Regions from separate parts of the Oceanobacillus sp. GQ8 genome, predicted to be linked through region 2. Evidence: riboswitches for the same ligand, from Rfam matches in the RefSeq annotation. Region 2 holds a riboswitch; each other region holds the start of a gene.
The links. Region 2 has a riboswitch for thiamine pyrophosphate ahead of AC6CHS_RS16160 (ABC transporter substrate-binding protein). Riboswitches for the same ligand answer to the same signal wherever they lie in the genome.
Positions count from the first base shown of each region.

Region 1: linked by a shared signal. The riboswitch ahead of thiW (energy coupling factor transporter S component ThiW) and the one ahead of AC6CHS_RS16160 (ABC transporter substrate-binding protein) in region 2 are both predicted to bind thiamine pyrophosphate.
Region 3: linked by a shared signal. The riboswitch ahead of thiT (energy-coupled thiamine transporter ThiT) and the one ahead of AC6CHS_RS16160 (ABC transporter substrate-binding protein) in region 2 are both predicted to bind thiamine pyrophosphate.

Region 1 is NZ_JCAXEV010000006.1:161,779-164,050, forward strand. Features, by position in the region: gene AC6CHS_RS17940 (zinc-dependent alcohol dehydrogenase) at 1-520, shown strand, start outside; TPP riboswitch at 596-709, shown strand; gene thiW (energy coupling factor transporter S component ThiW) at 806-1,300, shown strand; gene tenA (thiaminase II) at 1,386-2,072, shown strand; gene thiD (bifunctional hydroxymethylpyrimidine kinase/phosphomethylpyrimidine kinase) at 2,072-2,272, shown strand, end outside.
Region 2 is NZ_JCAXEV010000005.1:183,214-185,485, forward strand. Features, by position in the region: gene nagZ (beta-N-acetylhexosaminidase) at 1-871, shown strand, start outside; TPP riboswitch at 961-1,070, shown strand; gene AC6CHS_RS16160 (ABC transporter substrate-binding protein) at 1,182-2,177, shown strand; gene AC6CHS_RS16165 (thiamine-binding protein) at 2,197-2,272, shown strand, end outside.
Region 3 is NZ_JCAXEV010000001.1:900,876-903,147, reverse strand. Features, by position in the region: gene AC6CHS_RS04755 (M3 family oligoendopeptidase) at 1-1,156, shown strand, start outside; TPP riboswitch at 1,213-1,313, shown strand; gene thiT (energy-coupled thiamine transporter ThiT) at 1,412-1,984, shown strand; gene AC6CHS_RS04745 (YflT domain-containing protein) at 2,126-2,272, opposite strand, start outside.

The sequences.
Region 1 (2,272 bases), on a different contig from region 2:
TATATCCGTTGACCAGATGGATTACCGACTTGACCATGCTGCTCAAACCAATAATGTAGAAACATTTAACTTTAAGGAGCATGAAAAAATTGGTGAACTGCTTCACGAAGAAACAAAAGGTGGAGCAGATGTAGTGATTGATTGCGTCGGAATGGACGGAACTGTGCCACCAAAAACAGAATTTGGTTCGGAAATGGATAACCAATTTGGAACAATCAGTCCGATCATAACAGCATCAAAAGCTGTACGAAAGTTTGGTACTGTCCAATTGACGGGTGTATATGGATCAGATGCCAATAGTTTCCCATTAGGTGATTTCTTTACCCGAAACGTCGCCCTGACGATGGGACAGGCTCCGATCATCCATATGATGCCAAAGCTTTATGATATGGTGGAGCAGAAAAAAGTTGATCCTACTGACCTTATTACACACAGAATGTCCTTAGATGAGGCGGATAAAGCATATGACATGTTTGACAAGAAGGAAGATGGAAGTATTAAAGTGATTTTCAAACCATAATACCCATGACAAATGCTAAATAGTTTGTTAGTCTATAAGTATCGGCATTGTTGCTGATCAATAATTTCATACGAAGAAGACTACTAGGGGGGCCCGATTATGGCGGGCTGAGAGGTTAGCACATGAGCTACCGACTCTTATGAACCTGATCTGGTTAATACCAGCGGAGGGAAGTAGTGGACGTACAAGTTACGTCTATCCTATTTCAAATTACCGAAGCCAGGTCCCCTTGTGACCTGGCTTTTTATTATTGCCATCAGGTTAGTCTAAAGAAAGGAGGTTATCGTGAAAAAGACACATATGATTACCACCATGGCAGTGTTTGTTGCCATTGGAACAGTTGGCTCCCAACTACTTTGGTTTCCTGCTGGCATTGCCAAAGCCTACCCAGTACAGCATGCAGTTAACGTCATTGCAGCAGTTTTACTAGGTCCTGGGCCAGCAGTTGGGATTGCTTTTATGATCGGATTAGTGCGGAACTTACTTGGTCTTGGAACATTGCTAGCATTTCCAGGAGGAATGATAGGTGCTCTTCTTGCAGGAATTCTGTATCAAAAGCTTGGTAAAAAGCGCTGGGCAACCGTTGGAGAAATGACTGGAACAGGAATTCTCGGTTCTTTGTGCGCCGTACCTATCTCAACTATTCTGCTAGGAAATCCTGTCGGAGCATTTTTCTTCATGCCATCCTTTCTCGTCAGCAGTGTTACAGGTGCCTTCATTGGTCTATTTATCGTTTCCCGTTTAAATCAGCGTTCAATTACTAGAATACAAGGCATTTAGTCTTTTCACCTCTAAAATCTAAGTAATTTGAGAAAAGGTTTAACGCCCAGTAAATGGTTATCTATATTATAAGGAGGCATTAACTATGAAATTCACAGAACAGTTAAGAAAAGAAAACGATGATCTTTTTCAGATGATTTTCGCGCATCCATTTGTCCAAGGAGTTGGAAAAGGTGAGATCTCAAAGGAAGCGCTCGCCCATTATATTAAAGCGGATTATGAATACTTGAACGCGTTTATGCAAATTTATGGAATTGCCCTCTCAAAGTCACAAGATCGGGAAGATATCGCTTATTTCTTCGATCAGATTAAATTTGTACTTCACGATGAAATTCATCCACATCGAAATTTCTGTGAGCATATTGGCGTAGAATATGAAGCATTACAAGGGCATTCACTTCCGCCTACTGCCGACCATTATATTAAACATATGATGTACCATGCTCAAATGGGTTCGTCTGGTGAGATTATCGGGGCTTTACTTCCCTGCCCATGGACATATCTAGAAATTGGCAAGAAATTAGTAGAACAATATCAACCTGATGAAAGTCATCCCTTTTACGATTGGATAACCTTTTATACTGGAGAAGAAATCGAGCACACAACGAATGAGTTACGCACTCGTCTAGATCGATTCGCTAACCAAAGTTCACTTGAAGAACAGGGAAAAATGAAAGAAGCCTTCCGGAAAAGTTGCCAGTTGGAGTTGAAATTTTGGGAGATGGCTTACACTTGTGAAGAATGGCCATCAGCTGAAAAGGGGAATCGCTAATGAAACACATACCTTGTGCGCTAACCATAGCCGGCACAGATCCAAGCGGGGGTGCTGGCATACAAGCTGATTTAAAAACCTTTCAGGAATTACAAACCTACGGGATGTCTGTTGTGACATCAGTCGTAGCCCAAAACACAACAGGTGTGCAGGATGTACATCACCTTCCAGTTGAATTTATTGAGCAACAACTCGAATCT
Region 2 (2,272 bases):
TTCTGTAGATGAAGAAGGTGGGGTTGTATCAAGAATGCCTCCCAAAATAGTAAATTTACCAGACAGTAAAGAGATTGGTGATCTTAATAATACGGAGCTTGCATACCAAGTTGGGGAAGCGATTGGAGAAAGGGTAAACGCATTCGGGTTTAATGTAACAATGGCCCCTGTTATGGATATTAATAGTAACCCAGAGAACCCTATTATCGGAAAGAGATCTTTTGGAGATAACAAGGAGATTGTTTCGGATATGGGCGTTGAAGAGATGAAGGGTATCCAATCAAAAGGCATCATTCCCGTCATCAAACATTTTCCTGGCCACGGGGATACAGATGTGGATTCCCACTTGGGGTTACCTGTAGTGCATAATAGTTTGGAAAGCATCCGAGAAATGGAATTGGTACCATTCCAAAAAGCGATTGATTACCAGGCTGATATGACGATGGTTGCACATATACTGTTACCTGAGATAGATAGTGAATATCCCTCTTCCTTATCTAAAAATGTGGTGACCACTATTTTAAGAGGTGAATTGGGATTTGACGGAGTAACCATAACCGATGATATGACAATGGGGGCTATTCTAGAAAATTATGACATAGGTGATGCTACCGTAAAAGCGGTTCAAGCGGGAAATGATATTGTTTTAGTATGCCATGGTGATGAAAATAAATTGAAAGCTGTTCATAGTTTAACCAAGGCTGTGGAAAGTGGAGCTATTAAGGAAGAAAGAATCGATGAGAGTGTGGAGAGAATTTTACACCTAAAAGAAACATACAACCTTTCCACTACTTCTCCAAGCAATATAGAGCTGGATAAAATCAATCAGTCATCCGAAGAAATAATTCATAAGCTTGAAGAAAATGAATAGTATTCTAAGGAAAATTCATCTAGACCTAACTTGTATTTTGTAGCAATCTATGGCAGAGTAATAGTGTAATGTTGTTAATTGAATAGTACGTTTCGATGTAGGGGGACCAGTGTTGCTGGTTGAGATCATATCCGTAAGATATAGACCCTTGGAACCTGATCTGGCTTAAACCAGCGTAGGGAACATATAGAAGTGAATGTGACGATATATGCGCCTGGGTGAGCCCTGAGCGCATTTTTTTGTGCATGAAAACAATATGTTCCTCCAAACAACAGCATTATGTGTCTTAACAAAAAAGGAGGAAGGAAGAATGAAAAAGCTTTTACTTAGTATGGTTGTCTTGTTCACCTTGATCATTGCAGGCTGTAATCAAGAGGCAACAGGAAATGATCAAGAGGACAGCAGTTTAAAGAAAGTGACAATGGTGCTCGATTGGACACCGAATACGAACCACACAGGATTATATGTTGCCCAAGCAGAAGGGTATTTTGAAGAAGAAGGTTTGGATGTAGAGATCACCTTGCCAGGTGAATCAGGGGCAGACCAGGTGGTGGCATCCGGAAAAGCGGAATTTGGGATAGGGGCACAAGAAGCTGTGACCGAAGCACGTATCCAGGACATCCCAATTGTTTCACTTGCTGCAATTATTCAGCATAATACATCGGGCTTTGCTTCCCCTGTGGATAAAGAAATTACGTCACCTGCTGATTACGCCGGAAAAACATATGGCGGCTGGGGTGCACCTGTCGAGAAGGCAGTTATTGATTCATTGATGAAGCAGGAAGATGCCAGCGCAGAGGATGTCAATATTATAAACATGGGAAATACCGACTTTTTCACGGCTGTCGAAAGAGATGTTGATTTTGCCTGGATCTATTATGGATGGACTGGAGTGGAAGCAGAGCTACGCGATGTTGATTTGAATATGCAATATTTAACCGATTATAGTGACAAACTAGATTACTATACGCCAGTCATCACCACGAATGAAAGTCTGATAGAATCCGATCCAGAAACGATCCAAGCATTTATGAAGGCAGTGGCGAAAGGATATGAGTATGCAATCGAGAACCCTGATAAAGCAGCTGATATTTTAATAGAGGCAGTGCCTGACATAGACCCAGAATTGGTAAAAGCAAGTCAGGAATGGATCTCCCCGAAATATCAAGAGGATGCTTCCCAGTGGGGAGTGCAGGACGAGAAGGTTTGGCAGAATTACGGAGATTGGATGTATGAGAATGGACTATTGGAAAAAGAACTAGATGCGAGCAGTGCCTATACAAATGAATTTTTACCAGAAAAATAGAATTGGAGTGTGAGGAATAATGGCAAATGCGTTAGTAAGTATACAAATTATCCCAAAAACTAAAAACGGCGAAGATAGTATTCCATATGTTGATG
Region 3 (2,272 bases), on a different contig from region 2:
AGCGGTTTTTGATAAGCTGGGGAAGGCTTGGAAGGATCAATCCGCTCTTTTTGGTCAGACATTAAACCATTTAGCTGGGTTCCGACTGCAAACTTATAAGCATCGTAATTGGAAGAGTGTTCTTAAGGAGCCACTTACAATTAACCGAATGAAGCAGGAAACACTTGACGCAATGTGGACAGCTATTTCAAATAATAAAAAGCACTTTATTAAATATTTAGAGAAAAAAACAGATCTTCTTGGGCTAGAAAAAATGAGCATGTATGATATTGGAGCACCGTTAACCAATACTGTGAAAAAGTCGAGTTATACTGAGGCCAGTAACTTTATTGTAGACCATTTCGGTAAATTCAGTCCCAAAATGGCCGACTTTGCTCAGATGGCCTTTGACAAACGGTGGATTGAGGCAGAGGACCGTGCTGGAAAGCGACCAGGTGGGTTTTGTACAAGCTTCCCTGATAGTGAACAAACAAGAATCTTTATGACCTTTTCTGGAACGTCTTCAAATATTGCTACTTTGGCCCATGAACTTGGCCATGCTTATCACCAGCATGTTATGAATGATGTGAATGGGTTAAATCAACGTTATGCTATGAATGTTGCGGAGACAGCTTCCACATTCGCTGAAATGATTGTAGCAGATGCTTCGGTTAAAAATGCGCAAAATAAAGAGGAGAAAATCGGACTGCTTGAAGATAAAATTCAACGCAGTGTAGCATTCTTCATGAATATACATGCGCGTTTTATTTTTGAAAACCGTTTTTATGAAGAAAGAAAAGAAGGGCTTGTGTCGGTTAACCGCCTGAATGAGATCATGGTAGAGGCCCAGAAGGAGGCTTATCAAGATGCACTGGATGAATATGATCCTAATTTCTGGTCTTCTAAACTACATTTCCATATTACTGGTGTTCCATTCTATAACTTCCCGTACACCTTTGGATATTTATTCAGCCTTGGAATCTATGCGGCCGCCAAAGAACAAGGGGGAAAATTTGAGGATGCATACATTTCGTTGCTACGTGACACTGGTAGAATGAATGTAGAGGATCTTGCCATGAAGCATATGAATGTCGACTTAACGAAACCTGAGTTCTGGGAAGCAGCTATTCAATTATGTGTGAAGGATGTTGAGGAATTTATCGAGCTTACACAATAGTTGTAAGCCTACAGAATGTGGGTTACAATGAAATTAATAAAAAAAGCATAGTTTGAAAAGCCTACAGGGGGAGCCAATGGCTGAGAGTGAACAGTGATGTTCTTACCCTTTGAACCTGTTAGTTAGTACTAACGTAGGGATGGTGGCTTTTTTGATGGAATAAAAGCAATGTGAGCGGATTCCCATCAGGAAGTCTTCCCCTTGGCATTGCTTTTTTTGTTTGTTTAAAATTCGCTTTAAAAAGGGGAGAGAGAAATGAATAGAAAACGCACATTATTTTTAGTTGAGGTAGCCATATTTGCTGCCTTTGCACTTTTGTTGGATATTATTCCATTTTTATCATTTAAGATATGGGCCCAGGGAGGATCAATATCCTTTGCTATGATTCCTATTTTTATTGTGGCTTTTCGTTGGGGAGTTAAGGGAGGCTTATTGGCAGGTTTTCTTTGGGGCATGTTACAAATTGCCGTAGGAACTGCTTATGTATTATACCCACTTCAAGGATTTTTTGATTATGCTGTAGCATTTACTGTATTAGGTTTTGCAGGTGTGTTTTCTAAAAAAATTCAACAGGCTCTTCAAAAAGGTCAAACCAAGAAGTATTTGGGATATATAGTGGCAGGAGTGTTTTTAGGATCAATCCTACGCTTTGGTGCACATTATATTGCAGGAGTTACATTTTTTGAGTCAGCAATAGAAGGGCAACCAGTATGGTTGTATTCCCTATTATATAATGGCTCTTACATGCTGCCTGCTTTCCTGCTTAGTGCTGTACTTGTCTTTTTCTTATTTCACAAACAGCCAAGGACATTAATGAATACAAATTAAAAAAGTTTTTCCGCTCACATGTGGGTGTCTCTCTTTTAAAGGGAGACCACCTTCTTTACTACATACAAAACGAGCATGCCAACAATAATCCGGTTGGCATGCTCGTTTATTTTAGGCTTAAGACGCAACTTTGTAATATGACTACATTAAGTAGCTAGCTGCATTTTCATTATTTGTTACAATTAGTAATACTTTTCCTTCGTCCATATCCTCTTCATAATTTTCAGCTTCTGCTTGAGAGAAACCTACTTCCTGAAGTTTCGAGCGCAACTCGTCACCTTTACTATT